One region of the Brevibacterium litoralis genome, then DNA from elsewhere that is predicted to be linked to it. Evidence: riboswitches for the same ligand, from Rfam matches in the RefSeq annotation. Region 1 holds a riboswitch; the other holds the start of a gene.
What was found. Region 1 has a riboswitch for thiamine pyrophosphate ahead of thiM (hydroxyethylthiazole kinase). Riboswitches for the same ligand answer to the same signal wherever they lie in the genome.
Positions count from the first base shown of each region.

Region 2: linked by a shared signal. The riboswitch ahead of AAD496_RS03320 (ECF transporter S component) and the one ahead of thiM (hydroxyethylthiazole kinase) in region 1 are both predicted to bind thiamine pyrophosphate.

Region 1 is NZ_JBDIUY010000022.1:139,225-146,997, reverse strand. It holds gene AAD496_RS08260 (MFS transporter) at 1-1,067, opposite strand, end outside; gene AAD496_RS08255 (acyl-CoA thioesterase) at 1,064-1,939, opposite strand; TPP riboswitch at 2,120-2,218, shown strand; gene thiM (hydroxyethylthiazole kinase) at 2,206-3,153, shown strand; gene AAD496_RS08245 (thiamine phosphate synthase) at 3,150-3,869, shown strand; gene thiD (bifunctional hydroxymethylpyrimidine kinase/phosphomethylpyrimidine kinase) at 3,866-4,762, shown strand; gene AAD496_RS08235 (TenA family protein) at 4,759-5,538, shown strand; gene AAD496_RS08230 (hypothetical protein) at 5,694-5,879, shown strand; gene AAD496_RS08225 (hypothetical protein) at 6,120-6,632, shown strand; gene AAD496_RS08220 (class I adenylate-forming enzyme family protein) at 6,595-7,773, opposite strand, start outside.
Region 2 is NZ_JBDIUY010000010.1:274,706-282,478, reverse strand. It holds gene AAD496_RS03345 (enoyl-CoA hydratase/isomerase family protein) at 1-164, opposite strand, end outside; gene AAD496_RS03340 (bifunctional 2-methylcitrate synthase/citrate synthase) at 187-1,308, opposite strand; gene prpB (methylisocitrate lyase) at 1,305-2,210, opposite strand; gene AAD496_RS03330 (MmgE/PrpD family protein) at 2,210-3,709, opposite strand; gene AAD496_RS03325 (DUF4916 domain-containing protein) at 3,916-4,455, shown strand; TPP riboswitch at 4,571-4,694, shown strand; gene AAD496_RS03320 (ECF transporter S component) at 4,729-5,337, shown strand; gene AAD496_RS03315 (ATP-binding cassette domain-containing protein) at 5,330-7,669, shown strand; gene AAD496_RS03310 (hypothetical protein) at 7,679-7,773, opposite strand, start outside.

The DNA.
Region 1 (7,773 bases):
AACCAGAGGAAGACCGCACCGAACGCGTAGACGGTCATCGCCCGCCAGGCCGGACGTCCGGGGACCGACAGGAACGGATAGGCCAGACGCCCGAGCACCTGGCCCGCCCCGACGAGTCCGAGCACCGTCGCCGCGAGCGTGTAGTCGACCCCACGCCCGGTGAGAAGGGGGATGAGGTTGATCGTCACGGTGTAGAGCGCGAATCCGCCCAGCAGCGCGACCGCCTGGAGCAGGACGAAGCGCGGATCCCGGACGACCGCGCGGATCTCGGCCTTCGTGCGGGCCTTCTCGGAGAGTCCCTCGGACTCCGGCGCCGCGTCGGAGTCCGGCACCTCGCCGGCGGTTTCCGCCCCGATATCGTCCGCGGCCCCCGATATGTCACGACATTCCGAGGGCCGTGAAGGATTTCGGGGCGGTCGGGACCCCGCACCGGCCGCGGTCCCCGCGCCGGGTGCAGACTCCGCGCCGACATCCGTCCACCGGGCGCCCAGGAACCACCAGTGCAGGGGCCCGGAGAGCACGACGAGCAGGCCGGCGAGCACCGCGAAGGCCGCCTGCCACCCGAGACCCTCGACGAGGAAGGCCGTGATCGGCGAGAACACGGTCGAGGCGAAGGCCCCGAACAGGGTGAGGAGCGTGAGCGGCCGGACCCGCTGCGCCCCGTACCAGCGGGTGATCACCGCGATCGCCGGCGGGTAGAGGGTGGCCGTCTGGGCCGCACCGACGATCAACCATGCGAGCGCGAAGACCACGTAGTGCGGCGACCAGGCGACGAGCAACAGCGCCGCGGCCCCGACCCCGACACCCCCGGTCATGATCCCGCGCGGCCCGCTCACGTCGAGCCACCGCCCGACCGGGATCCCGAGGAAGGCCGAGAGCACGAGCCCCGCGGAGAACGCCCCGGTGATGGCCGTCTGCGACCACCCGGTGTCCGCGGCGATCGGCACGACGGCCGTCGGGAGCCCGTAGAAGAGGATGCCCCAGTTGACGGTCACCGCCACACACAGGGCGACGAGCCCACCCCGGGGCCGGTCGGCGTGACGCGTGCCGACCGCGGACGAACTCACTTCGGCAGCGTCTTCACGTGCTTGCGGTACAGCGTCTCCTGCGCGACGGAGGCGACGAGCGCACCCCGCTCGTCCGTGATGTCCCCGGTGTACAGGCCACGACCCCGGGCGACGGACCGGGGGAAGAAGTCGACGAGGTTCCACGCGTTCATGTCGACCGGCCGGTGGAACCACATCGAGTGGTCGAGGCTCGACCCGCTCTTCCACTCCTCGGTGTTGAAGGCGCCGACCCCGCTGGAGATGTCGGACATGTACGTGAGCGCCACGGCGTGCAGCAACTGGTCGTCGCCGAGGTCCGCGGTGCACGTGCCCCAGAACCGGACGGGGTAGTCCTCGACGTCGTAGTCCTGGTCCGTCGTCCGCCCGATGAAGTCGAACATGCGCGGCAACTTGGACTCCGAGCCCATCCGCACCGGCCCGCGCGAGGCCGCCGTCGACTCCTGCAGGTCGGGGGAGTCGGTGCCCTCCGTGAAGGAGGTCGACATGTTGAAGATGACCTTGCCGTTCTGCAGCGCGACGACGCGGCGGGCCGAGTAGGACCGGCCGTCACGGTCCCGGTGGACCTGGAAGATCGTCGGCTCCGAGGCGTTGCCCGGGCGCAGGAAGTAGCCGTGCAGCGAGTGCGGCAGGCGGGCGGGCTCCTCGACGGTGCGGGCCGCCGCCAGCAGGGCCTGGGCCGCGACCTGGCCGCCGTAGAGCGCCCAGGGTTCCTCGAAGACGTAGTTGGCCCGGAAGATGTTGGGGTCGATCGTCTCCAGGTCCATGAGGTCGAGGAACGACCCCTCGAGGTCGTTGTGACCGAACAACACGTCGTCGTCCCGCGGTTCGACGGGATGGACGTGGCCGGTGAGGTCGTCGGGCGTCGTGCTCATGCCCGCGATCCTACCGAGGTCCCGGGCACCCGGCGCGATCGGGGTCACAATCAGGGCCCCGCCTCGTCCGTGCCCGCACCCGCCGGACCCACGCGGACACCGCGCGCGAGGTGCCCTGTCCGGGGCGCCTCGCGCGCGGTGGCCGACGTGCCCCGGGCCACGTCCCGGTGTACGGTGGCGGGCAGTGACACGGGGTGCCGGCACGGAGGCCGGCTGAGAACACACCCGTCGAACCTGATCCGGTTAACACCAGCGAAGGGATGGTCATGGAGAACACTGACCCCTCATTCATGCTCACCACCGCGGCCTGCGCCGTGGCCGAGCACACGCCTCTCGTCCAGTGCATCACGAACACGGTGGTCCAGCAGTTCACGGCGAACGCGCTGCTCGCGGCCGGTGCCAGCCCCGCGATGCTCGACCACGAGGCGGACGCCGGTCAGTTCGCCGGCATCGCGAACGGTCTGCTCGTGAACTTCGGGACGGCGACCAGCCACCAGTTCCTCGGCGCGGAGGCCGCCGTCGAGGTCGCGAACCACATCGGCACCCCCTGGGTCCTCGACCCCGTGAGCGTCGGCGCGATCGACTACCGCACCTCCCGCATCCGCGCGATGGCCACCCGCCGTCCGACCGCGGTGCGCGGCAACGCCTCGGAGGTCGCGGCGCTCGCCGGGATGGGCCTGGGTGGTCGCGGCGTCGACTCGACCGATTCCGTCGAGGCCGTCCTGCCCGCCGCACTCTCGCTGGCCGACCGGACCGGTGGGGTCGTCGGCGTCTCCGGTGAGGTCGACGCGATCGTGCGCATCGATTCCGACGGGACCGGAGTCGCCGCGACCGGTGCCGCCGCGACCGGACAGGTGGCCCGCGTGCACGGCGGCAGCGAACTCATGCCGCTGGTCATCGGCACCGGCTGCTCGCTCGGGGCGACCGTCGCCGCCTACCTGGGTGCCGCGAAGGCCTCCGACGAACTGGGGGAGGCCGGCACCCTCGACGCGGACGCCGCCTTCTGGGCCACCGTCGCCGCCCACGCGCATTTCGCCGCCGCGGGTGCCCGCGCCGCCGGGTTCGCCCAGGCGCCCGGCAGCTACGCCACCGCCTTCCTCGACGCGCTGTACACCGTCTCCGCGGAGGACATCGGCGCCGTCCGGGTCGACCTCGAGACCGCCGAGGTGCCCGTCACGGCTCCGGCCGACGAAGCGGAGGGGATCCGCGCGTGAGTGGGGCGAGTGCGGAGCGCCTCGGCGGCGTTGACCCGACCCTCTACATCGTCACGGACACGGCCCAGTGCGCGGGTGCGGGACGCAGCGTGGCCGCGACCGTCGCCGAGGCGGTCGCGGGCGGTGCCCACGTCGTGCAGGTGCGTGACAAGGACGTGTCCGACGCCGACTTCCGGGCGCTCGCCGACGAGGTGCTCGCGGCCGTGGCCCGCACCCGAGCGGTGCACGGGATCGACCGGGAGGTGCCGGTGTTCCTCAACGACCGGGTGGCCGTCGCGCGGGATCTCCTCGACGCGGGTGAGCGCGTGCACGTGCACGTGGGGCAGTCGGACATGGACCCCGCCGAGGTGCGCCGACTGCTCGGCGACGAGCCGCTCATCGGGCTCTCGGCGGCGACCCCGGAGGAGTTCGCCGCCGGACGGGCGACCGGGGCCGTCGACATGTTCGGGATCGGGCCGGTCTACGACACGACGACGAAGGCGGATGCGCCGTCCGGACTCGGTCCGGTGCGACTGGCGGAACTCGCGGGTGTGGCCGGGCTGCCGAGCGTGGGCATCGGCGGGATCGATGCGGCGCGTGCCGCGGAACTCGGGACGGCCGGGCTCGCCGCGCGGGGCGTCGTGGGCATCTGCGTGGTCTCCGCGATCTGCACCGCCGACGACCCCCGGGCCGCAGCCTCCGCGATCCGCGCGGCGTACCTGGGAGGTGCGCGGTGACGGGTGGTGTACGGCCGGACGACAGCGGCCTGCGGCCGCCGATCGCGCTGTCGATCGCCGGGACCGACCCCTCGGGCGGGGCGGGGATCCATGCGGACCTCAAGACCTTCACTGCCCGGGGCGTCTACGGCACGACCGTCATCACGGCGCTCGTCGCGCAGAACACACACGGCGTGCAGCGGGTGTACGGGATCGACGAGGACTTCGTCACCGACCAGGTGGCGAGCGTGGCCGACGACCTGCCCGTCGACGCGACGAAGACGGGGATGCTCGGCACTCGCTCCCTCGTCGAACTCGTGTGCCGCACCGTCGACGAACGGGACCTCGGACGCCTGGTCGTCGACCCCGTCATGGTGTCGACCTCCGGCCACCGGCTGCTCGACGCGGACGCCGTCCAGGCGGTCCGGACCGAACTCGTGCCCCGCGCGGACCTCGTGACACCCAACCTGCCGGAGGCGGCCCTGCTGCTCGGTGACGACGTGGCCGTCGCGACCGACCTGGAGAGCATGCGGGCGCAGGCCCACGAACTCCTCGCCCGAGGCGCCCGCGCGGTCCTCCTCAAGGGTGGCCACCTGGAGACCGGTCGGATGGTCGACCTGTTCGTGGCGAGGGCCGGGGACGACACCCTGGTGCGGGAGTACCCGCAGGAGCGGATCGACACCCGGAACACGCACGGCACCGGGTGCACGCTGAGTGCCGCGATCACGGCGGAACTCGCGAAGGGTGCGGACCTGGAGGCGGCGGTCGTCGCGGGGAGGGAGTACCTGACGCGGGCGCTCGCCTCGGCGGCGGACTGGCGGATCTCCCGGCATCCGGAGGGCGCGAACGGACCGGTCGACCACCTCGTCGACCTGGTGGGGACGGAAGCGGAAGCGAACGGAGGAACACGATGACCACGGATTTTTCGGCAGGGCCGTATTCGGCGCGGGTGTGGGAACGGGTGGCCGAGGAGGTCGCCCGGATCGAGCAGCTGCCCTACCTGCAGGAACTCCTCGACGGGACGCTGGAACCGGAACCCTTCGTCAACTACCTCGTGCAGGACGAGTTCTACCTCGACGCCTATGCGCGGGCCATGAGCCTGCTCGCGGCCCGGGCCGGTGACCAGGACCAGACGCGGTTCTGGGCGCAGGCCGCCGGCGAGGCGATCACCGTCGAACAGCAGATGCACCAGGACCTCCTGGCCGAGGACCGGTTCGTCGGGCTCGTGGAGAGGTTCGCGGGGCGCCCGGACGAGGGTGTGCCCGGGACGGGTGCGCCGGATCCGGTCACGCACGCCTCGCCGACGGCGCTCGGGTACGCGTCCTTCCTCGTCGCGACGGCGGCGACGGAGCCCTATCCCGTGGGTGTGGCCGCGGTGCTGCCCTGCTTCTGGGTGTACGCCCACGTGGGGAAGGTGCTCGTGGCGCGGGCGGAGGAAGCGCACGCGTCCGGGACGCGGATGTCGCTCGATACCCACCCCTACGGCACGTGGATCCGGACCTACGACTCCCCGGAGTTCGACGCCTCGGTCGTCCAGGCGGTCGGCGTGTACGAGAAGCTCGCGGCCGAGGCGGGCGAAGGCCCCGCCGGTGACGCCCTGCGCGAGCGGATGGAGCGTGCCTTCGTCCGCGCGACGGTGTTCGAACGCCACTTCTGGGACACCGCCCACCACCTCCAGAACTGGGACTGAGCGCGGTTCTCGGCCCGGGCCTCGTGGGTTCGGCCGTCTACGCTGCAACCTCGATGTCGATTACCGTGCCGATGCCCGGTGGTCCGCCGTGATTGCCGGGCATCGGTGCGGCAATCGACCATGAGGCTGCATCCGGGTGTTTCCTGACGCTCACCGTGACGTTCGAGGTGGCCGAGGACGAGCGGGTCGAGCACCGGATCGAGATCGCGGGTCTCGCCGACAGGGTCGCGGCGGACGGGGAGGACGCGATGGTCGCGATGGGTTCGTACCGCGGAGCGCAGTCGGCCGTCCTCAATCTGCTCGCCGGCGGAATCATGGAGGAACACCAGTCCGGTATCTGACCCGGTGAGGTCGGGCCGGGCGGCCCGGGTGCCGGCCGGGTGGGTACCGAGCGGCCAGGGATGACGAGTGACCCGGGATGACGAGCTTGATGTCGTTGTGCAGAGCTCTTGTCTCGCAGTCACGGACGACTACGGGACAAGAGCTTCGTGGAACGACATCGAGCTCGTAGCCAGGCGTCGTGGCGATCCTGTCACCTGGCGGCAGGCCCTGTGGCTGGGCTCCGCTGGAACACTGGGGTCATGGTGCTCAGGATCGTACGGACGGTGTTCTTGACGCTCGCTCTCGTCGGGATATCCGTCGCGGCATGCGTCCGCCTCGTCGACGTGTTCCCGGCAGAGAGCAGTTTCGACCACGACCTGCTTCCGTACGGAGTTCTCGAGAACCCGGCACATCCGGTGTCGTTCCTCGTGTACACGACAGTCGTCCTCACGGGGTTCGCCACGGTCGCGGTGTGGAAGTTCCGGGCCCGAACCGTGGGGACAAAGGTCGTCGGATCACTTCCCGTCTATCTCGCGGCGAGCACACTGGTGCTCGCCGCCGGTTGGATGGGCCTCCAGGACGGCACGATCATGTGGGACGGTGCGGACCCCCGGACCGGACAGCCGATCGGCGGGATGATCGCCAGACGACCGACGAGCTGGGTCTCTCTCCTGTGGGTGGCGGTGGTCTGCCAGGTCGCGGCGGCGGTTCTCGCTCTCGCTCCCGTCACGCGCCTCACGCCTCGACGACCTGGTCGCGCAGGCGGTGCTTGAGCAGTTTGCCGCTCGGGTTCCGGGGGAGTTCCGGGGTCACGACGATCTGCCGGGGCAGCTTGTAGCGGGCGATCCGCTCGGACAGGAAGTCGCGCAGCTCGTGGAGTTCCATCCCCTCGCCGTCACCGGTCGTCACGACGGCGACCACCTGCTCGCCCCACTCCGGGTCCGGCCGCCCGACGACCGCGACGTCGACGACACGGGGGTGGGCGATGATCGCCTCCTCGACCTCCAGTGAGAAGACGTTCTCCCCGCCGACGATGATGACGTCCTTCATCCGGTCGACGATGTACAGATATCCGTCCTCGTCGATCCGCGCGACGTCCCCGGACTTGTACCACTCGCCCTCGAAGGCCTGGGCCGTCGCCTCGGGATCGTGAAGGTACTCCCGCATCCGGCAGTCTCCCGAGAACCAGATCTCGCCCGTCTCCCCGGGTCCGGCCTCGGTGCCGTCGGCCTTCACCACGCGCATCGCGTTGCCCCACATCGCCTCGCGGCCCACGGACCCTGCCTTCCGCAGCTGGTCCGCCGGCCGGAGCATGCACCCGGTGGGTCCCATCTCGCTCATGCCGAAGAGGTTGTAGAACTGGTCGGTGCCGTACGTGTCGATGAGTAGCTGCGCGGTCTCCCGGTCGATCGGCGCCCCGCCGTAGTTCCAGATCCGCACGCTGGACAGGTCGTAGTCGGCGAATTCGCGTCCCATCTGCCCGGCCACCCGGATGGGTGCGACGTACCCGACGGTCGGCGCGAAGAACACGCTCACCTTCTCCCGCGGCAGGATCTCCATGCACTCGACCGGGTCGTACTCGCGCATCATCACGACGGTCCCGCCGATGAACACCATCGGCATGAGCAGGATGTTGAGCGGTGCCGAGTGCCAGATCGGCATGCACATGAGGTACCGGTCGTCCGGCACGTAGGCCATGTTGAGGGTGATGAGTTGCGCGACCCCGGCGATGTTCCGGTGCGGGTGGACACAGCCCTTCGGCGAGCTCGTCGTGCCCGAGGTGTACAGCACCTGCGCCACCTGCTCGTCGGTGAACTCCGGCAGCTCGTCCTCCGTCAGCGGGGTGGCCGCGGCCAGACGGGCGTCGAAACCGCCGGGCGCCTCGGGAGCCTCCGTCTCCCACCAGTCGATGTC
Region 2 (7,773 bases), on a different contig from region 1:
TCGTCCACGGCGGCGACGATGCCCGGCAGGGCGTGCCACATGGCCCGCGAGAGCGCATTGCGCCTGTCCTGCCGGTCGATGACGAGGGTCCCGACCCCACCGTCCACGGTGAGGTCGAAACCCTCGACGAGGGGGACGGAGTGCGCCCCCGGTGCTGCTGTCACGACAGGCTCCGCGAGATGGGGCTCACGCCTTCGTGGGGACCTCGCGCTGGTCCTCACCGTCATAGGCGCTGAGCGGACGGATGAGCGCGTTCGAGGCCTGCTGCTCCATGATGTGCGCGGTCCAGCCGGTGATGCGGGACATCACGAAGATCGGCGTGAACTGCGGGGTGTCGAAGCCCATGAGGTGGTAGGCCGGGCCCGACGGGTAGTCGAGGTTCGGGTAGATCCCCTTGCGGTCGACGAACTGCTTCTCGAATTCGGCGTAGAGCGCGTAGAGGTCCTTCGCACCCTTGACCTCGACCATCGCTTCGAAGGCCTTCTTCATCGTGGGCACGCGGGAGTCACCGTTCTTGTAGACCCGGTGGCCGAAGCCCATGATCTTCTCCTTGCGGGCGAGCGCCTCGTCGATCCACGACGAGGCCTTTTCCGCGCTGCCGACCTCTTCGAGCGTGGCCATGACGGCCTCGTTCGCGCCACCGTGCAGGGCACCCTTGAGGGCACCGACGGCGCCGGCGACCGCGGAGTACATGTCCGAGGTCGTCGAGGTGATGACCCGACCGGTGAAGGTCGAGGCGTTGAAGGAGTGCTCGGCGTAGAGGATCATCGACACGTCGAAGCAGTCGACGACCTCCTGTGCGGGCACCTCGTCGAAGACCATCTTGAAGAAGTTGGCCGAGTAGCCCAGGTCGGAGGTCGGGGCGACCGGGTCGAGGCCGTGACGACGACGGTGGTCGATCGCGACGATCGTGGGCAGCTGGGCGTAGAGCCGCTGGGCCTTGGCCAGGTTCGCCTCGGGCCCTTCCGTCTCCGCCTCCGGGTCGACCGCACCGAGGTAGGCGACGGCCGTCTGCACGACGTGCATGGGGTGCGTGTCCTGCGGCAGCGACAGGATGAGGTCGACGAGCTTCTGGTCGACGGCACGCTGCGAGCGCTCCAGCGCCATGAACTCCTCGAGCTGGGACTCGCTGGGCAGCTCACCGTGCCAGATGAGGTACGCGACCTCCTCCCAGCGGCAGTTCGCGGCGAGCTCCTGGACGGGGTACCCACGGTAGGTGAGCGAGTTGGTCTCCTGGACGACCTTCGACACGGCGGTGGTGTCGACGACGACGCCCGCGAGGCCCTTCTTGATCTCCTGCTCGGTCATGAGTGGTTCTCCTGTGAGAAGTTGAAGATGTCGGTGTCGAAGTCGTTGTAGGCCGCGTAGTCGATCGTCTCGTAGAGATCGGCCCGGGTCTGCATGCCCTCGACCAGGGACGCCTGTGTCCCCTCGGCCCGGATGGTCTCCAGGCCCCGCTTGATGGCGCCCATCGCGATGCGCAGGGTCGTCACCGGGTAGATGACGAGCTTCACGCCGACGTCCGCCAGTTGCTGCGTGGTGAAGAGTTCGCTCTTGCCGAACTCCGTCATGTTCGCGAGGATCGGCACCTTCACGCTCGACGCGAAGGTCTCGAACTCGCCGAGGTCCTTCATGGCCTCGGGGAAGATCATGTCCGCCCCGGCGTCCGCGTAGGCGTTCGCCCGGTCGATCGCCGCCTGCAGACCCTCGCCGGCGCGGGCGTCCGTGCGGGCGCAGATGACGAAGTTCGGATCGCGCCGGCCCTTGGCGGCCGCACTGATCCGCTTGACCATCTCCGAGGTGGACACGACCTCCTTGCCGTCGAGGTGCCCGCAGCGTTTGGGGTTGACCTGGTCCTCCAGGTGCATCCCGGCCACGCCGGCGTCCTCGAACTCCTGGACGGTGCGGGCGACGTTCATCGCCTCGCCCCAGCCAGTGTCCGCGTCGATGAAGGTCGGCAGGTTCGTCACCCGCGAGATGTTCCGCCCGTGGTCGGCGACCTCGGTGAGGGTCGTGAGCCCGATGTCGGGCAGACCCTGCGCGGCGGAGAAGGCACCACCGGAGATGTAGACGCCCTCGAAGCCTGCCTGCTCGATGAGCTGGGCGTTGATCGGGTTGATGGCACCGGGGAACTGGACGATCCCGTCACCGGCGAGCAGCTCGCGGAACCGCGCGCGCCGCTCGTGGGCCGGGGTGGTCGCGCCCAACATCAGAAGATCCCCTTCGAACCACTGTGCTCCAGGCCCTCGACGGCGAAGGACAGCTGCCGGACCTCGTCGGGTCCGAGCTCGGTGAGGTTCTGGGCGAGGTCGAGGAAGCGGTTCTGCTCCGCCTCGGTGACGATGCCCTCGGCGAGCGTGCGGAACTTCTCGACGTAGTTCTCACGGACGAAGGGGCGGGCACCGGCGGGGTGGGCGTCGGCCACGGCCAGCTCGTCCTCCAGGACGCTGCCGTCCTCGAACTCGATGACCGCACGACCACCGAAGGCGACCTCGTCCGGGTCGGTCGAGTGGTAGCGACGGGTCCACTCCGGGTCCTCGGTCGTCTCGATCTTGTGCCACAGGGCGACGGTCTCGGGACGGCCGGCACGCTCCGGGGCGTAGGACTTCTCGTGGTGCCAGCCCTGGTCCTCCATCGCGACCGCGAAGATGTACATGATCGAGTGGTCCAGGGTCTCCCGCGAGGCCTTGGGGTCCATCTTCTGCGGGTCGTTCGCACCGGTGCCGATCACGTTGTGGGTGTGGTGCGAGGTGTGGATCGTGATCTTGCGGATCTTCGTGAGGTCGTCGATCTGCCCGCCGAGCTTGCGGGCGAGGTCGATGAGCGCCTGGCCCTGGTATTCGGCCGAGTGCTCCTTCGTGTAGGTGTCGAGGATCGCCCGCTTGGACTCGCCCTTGCCCGGCAGCGGCACGGTGTAGCGGGCCTCCGGACCGGAGAGGATCCAGGCGATGAAGCCGTCCTCACCCTCGTAGATCGGGGAGGGTGCACCCTCGCCGCGCATGGCGCGGTCGACCGCCTCGACGGCCATCTTGCCGGCGAAGGCCGGTGCGTGGGCCTTCCACGAGGAGATCTCGCCCTTGCGGGACTGGCGGGTGGCGGTGGTGACGTGCAGGGCCTGACCGACCGCCTGGTAGACGACCTCCGTCGGCAGCTTCAGCATGGCGCCGATACCGGCGGCCGCGGAGGGGCCGAGGTGCGCGACGTGGTCGATCTTGTGCTCGTGCAGGCAGATGCCCTTGGCCAGGTCGACCTGGAACTCGTAGCCGGTGGCGATGCCATTGACGAGGTCCTTTCCCCCGATGCCGACGTGCTGGGCGACGGCGAGGACCGGCGGGATGTTGTCGCCGGGGTGCGAGTACTCCTTGGCGAGGAAGGTGTCGTGGAAGTCGAGCTCACGGACGGCCACACCGTTGGCCCAGGCGGCCCACTCCGGAGAAATGGTCCGGTCGAGCGGCATGCCGAACACGGTGGCACCCGGCTGCGGGGTGGTGTGGGGCAGTGCCTGCTCGCGGGCGTGGGTGGGGGCCGAGCGCCGCACGGAGGCCGCGGCGACGGAGGCGTTGTCGATGATGCGGTTGATCACCATGTCCGTGACGTCGGCGTCGACGGGCACGGGGTCGGTGGCGACCTCGGCGATCTTCCAGGCGAGCTGGTCCTCGCGGGCGAGGTTCTCGGAGCTCTTGTACGTACGGACATCGTGCTCGATCACGGATGACTCCTTCGTCGCGGACACGGGATCTCCATGGCCGCCGTGTCCAGGTCGTGGACGGTCCACCGGCGCGGATGTGGCCCGCACCATGGATTCTCTCGATGTCAAGATACTTGTGGCGCTGAGATACTGCAAGGGACCGGAGGCATCAGCTTAACGATTGTTCAGTGAGCGGGGAAGGGTGTGTCCTGTGACACCATGCTCCCATGACGCGCACCGCCCTCGATTTCGACGACAACTGGCTGGAACCCGAGGAACTCACCGAGTTCCGCCGCCGCCTGCCGCTCAGCTACGTCAACGCCGTCCCCGTCCGGCTGGGCGACGACGGCGTCGTCACGCGGATCGGCACGCTGCTCGCGTCGATGTCCGACGGTACGCTCGGCCGCGAGATCGTCGGCGGCCGCGTCCGCTTCCACGAGACGCTCCGCACCGCCCTCATGCGCCACGCCGAGAAGGACCTGGGCCCGCTCGCGCTCCCCCAGGTGCCGCCCTCGCTCACGCCCTTCCACGTTGCCGAGTACTTCCCCACCGACGGCGCCGGCCCCTACCACGACCCCCGCCAGCACGCGATCGCGCTGTGCTACGTCCTGCCGGTCACCGGCGAGTGCCAGCCCCGCAAGGACGCCCTGAGCCTCGACTGGCTCACCCCCGCCGAGGCCCTCCGCGAGGACGTCGTCGCCGAGATGCAGGGCGGCCAGGAGCACATCGTCCGCGCCGCACTCACCCACCTGGGCATCCACCCCTGAGTCCGACCCCGCCCCAACCCCGGCACCCCACCGCTTTCCGCCGACCCCGCCGCCGAGGCGCCCTGCCACTCATCCCCCACGTTGCCCCAGTCACGCCGGTCCGGCTACATTCATCGGCACACGACAGGGGAGCGCCGCCCGGACCGATCCGGGAACAGGGGCGCTGAGAGTGCGGGCCACCGCAGACCCTCGAACCTGATCCGGTTAGGACCGGCGAAGGAAGTCGAGTCGCATCTCTTATCCCCTCCTGTCCTCATTCAGGAGGTAGTTCGCATGACCACCGTCATGACACCGTCATCCACCACCCATCGCCTGCGCTGGCGGGTCGTCGACGTCGTCGTCGCCTCGGTCCTCGCCGTCGCGCTCGGCGTCGTCTTCTGGGCCTGGAGCACCGGTTGGAGCGTGCTCTCGCTGCCCTTCGCGGCCTTCCCGCCGGCCGCCGGTCTCCTCACCGGCATCTGGGTCCTCGCCGGTCCCGTGGGCGGGCTCGTCATCCGCAAACCGGGCGCCGCCCTGTACTGCGAGGTGCTCGCCGCTGCGATCTCCGCGGTCCTCGGCACCCAGTGGGGCATGCAGGTCCTCGTGTCCGGGTTGATCCAGGGCCTCGGGGCGGAACTCGTGTTCGCCCTCCTGCTCTACCGCCGCTGGGGGATCCTCCCCGCGCTGCTGTCCGGTCTGGGTGCCGGCCTGTTCCTCGCCGTCGGCGAGAACGTCATGTACAACGCGCTGTGGGCCCCGACCTGGCAGTGGGTCTACGCCGGGTGTGCAGCCGTCTCCGGCATCGTGCTCGCCGGTCTGCTGGCCCACGTCCTCGTCCGCGGTCTCGCCCGCACCGGTGCCCTGTCGGCCTTCGCCGCCGGTCGCACGAACGCGCGTGTCTGAGCCGGTGACCGCCCCGGGACCGGGGACCCTACGGAGGCAGGGCGCCTCGGTCGCGGCCCGGGGGTTCGGGTGGCGGCACGCCGACCGGAAGAAGTGGGCACTGAGCGGGGTCGACCTCGACATCGCGGCCGGGGAGACGGTCCTGCTCACCGGCCCGTCCGGGGGTGGGAAGTCGACCCTGCTGCACGCTCTGGCCGGGGTCCTGCCCGCGGAGTCCGGGGAGGCGGCGGGTGCTTTGCTCGTCGACGGTGAGGCCCCGGACCCGCGTTCGGGGCGCACCGGCCTGGTGCTCCAGGACCCGGACGCGCAGGTCTTGCTCGCCCGTGTGGGCGACGACGTGGCCTTCGGTGCGGAGAACCTGGGCGTACCTGCGGACGAGATCTCCGTGCGGGTCCACGCGGCCCTCGACACCGTGGGGCTCGACGTCGACCTCGACCACCCGACCTCCGCACTGTCCGGCGGGCAGAAACAGAGGCTCGCGGTGGCGGGAGTGCTCGCGATGCGGCCGGGACTCGTGCTGCTCGACGAACCGACTGCGAACACGGACCGGCGCACGTCCCCGCAGATCCGCGACGCGGTCCTCCGGGCGGTCCGGGAGACCGGCGCGACACTCGTCGTCACCGAGCACGACCGGGACCTGTGGGTCGACCACATGGACCGGGTGGTGGAGATCGGGAACGTCCTGGACCCGGGCGACGCCGACCGGGACAGAGGCACGGACGGCGCCGCCGACGGGATGGATGCCACTGCCGTCAGCACTGCCGACGGGACTGCCGACGGGACTGCCGACGGCACCGTCCTGCTGCGGACCCGCGATCTCGTGGTCGGGCGGGACGGTGTGGCGGTCCGGTCGGTTACCGATGTGGAGGTCCGTGGCGGGCACGTCCTCGCTCTCACCGGGGACAATGGGGCGGGCAAGACGACGACGGCCCTCACTCTGGCCGGACTGCTGCCGCCCGTGTCCGGGTCCGTCGAGTGGGTGTCGGACGCTTCCACCGCGGGATCGTCACCCGGGAGCTGGGACTCCCCCACGCTCGCCGCGCGGATCGGCACCGTGTTCCAGAATCCCGAACACCAGTTCCTGCGCGGGACGGTCGCCGGGGAGATCGAACTGGGTCTGAGGACCGCCGGTGTCCCGGAGGAGGAGATCGGACCTCGGTCCATGGCCCTGCTCGCCCGGGTCGGCCTCGACGACCTCGCCCTCGCCCACCCGCACACCCTGTCCGGCGGGCAGAAGCGGCGATTGAGCGTCGCGTGTGTACTCGCCGCCACACCGGACGTGCTCGTCCTCGACGAGCCGACCTTCGGTCAGGATCCGCGCACCCGGGCGGCGCTCGTCGAGCTCTTCCGTGAGGAACTGGCCCGCGGGACCGCGCTCGTCGTCGTCACGCACGAGGAGGGGTTCCCCGAATCCCTCGTCCCGGCCGAACGCCTGGAGACCGTGCGGTGGGAGGAGGACCCGGTCGGGAGTGCGGGTGAGGAGGTCGAGGACGGGGCGCCTCGGGAGCGGGAGCTCGACGGTGCCGGTTCCGCGGTGCCGGTGTCCACTCCCCTGCCGGTGTCCACCGAGGAGCGGGCGGCACACCGGTTCGATCCGCTGGCGAAGATCACGGCGGCGTTCCTCGTGACGTTCACGGTGCTCGTGAGCGTGGACGTGGTGAGCGCGGGGATCCTGCTGGTGGCGGCCCTCGCGGTGGTGCCGGCGGCCCTGCCCTGGCGGGTGTTCCTGGCGCGGACGTGGTTCCTGCCGTTGGTGGCGCTCTCAGCCGGGTGGGCGACCCTGTTGTTGGCGCCGCGGACGGGCGAGGTGATCGTGGAACTCGGGCCGCTCGACGTGACGACCGGGACGGTGACGGCCGGCGCCGCGATCGCGATCCGTGCACTCACGCTCGCGGTCCCGGCGGTGCTCGTCGCGGTGTCGACGGACCCGACGGACCTGGCCGACGGGCTGGTGCAGAAGGTGCGGTTGCCGGAGAGGTTCGTCCTCGCCGCGCTGTCGGCCGGCCGCCTCGTGAGCCTGTTGTTCGCCGAGTGGCAGGTGCTGCGCTCGGCCAGGCGGGCCCGCGGTGTCGGTGCGACGGGCCCGGTGGGGAAGGTGCGGGAGTTCTTCCCGCTCGCGTTCGCGCTGCTCGTGCAGGCGGTGCGGATGGGCACGCGCCTGGCGATGGCGATGGAGGGCCGCGCCTTCGGGACCCCGCACCGCACGTGGTCGCGCACCGTCGTGTTCCGTCGCCGGGACGGACTCCTGGTGCTCGGGACGCTCGCGGTGTGCACGGTGGCGGTGGCCGCCGCCCTGTGGGCCGGGACCTGGAACCCGATCCTGGCGCCCTGAGGGACGGGGTCACCGGCCGTTCAGCCCGACGACCTGCGCCAGCAACTCCTTGAGTTCGGCCTTGCGCGTGGCCACCGACCCCTCGTCGGGCAGGCCTGCGACCT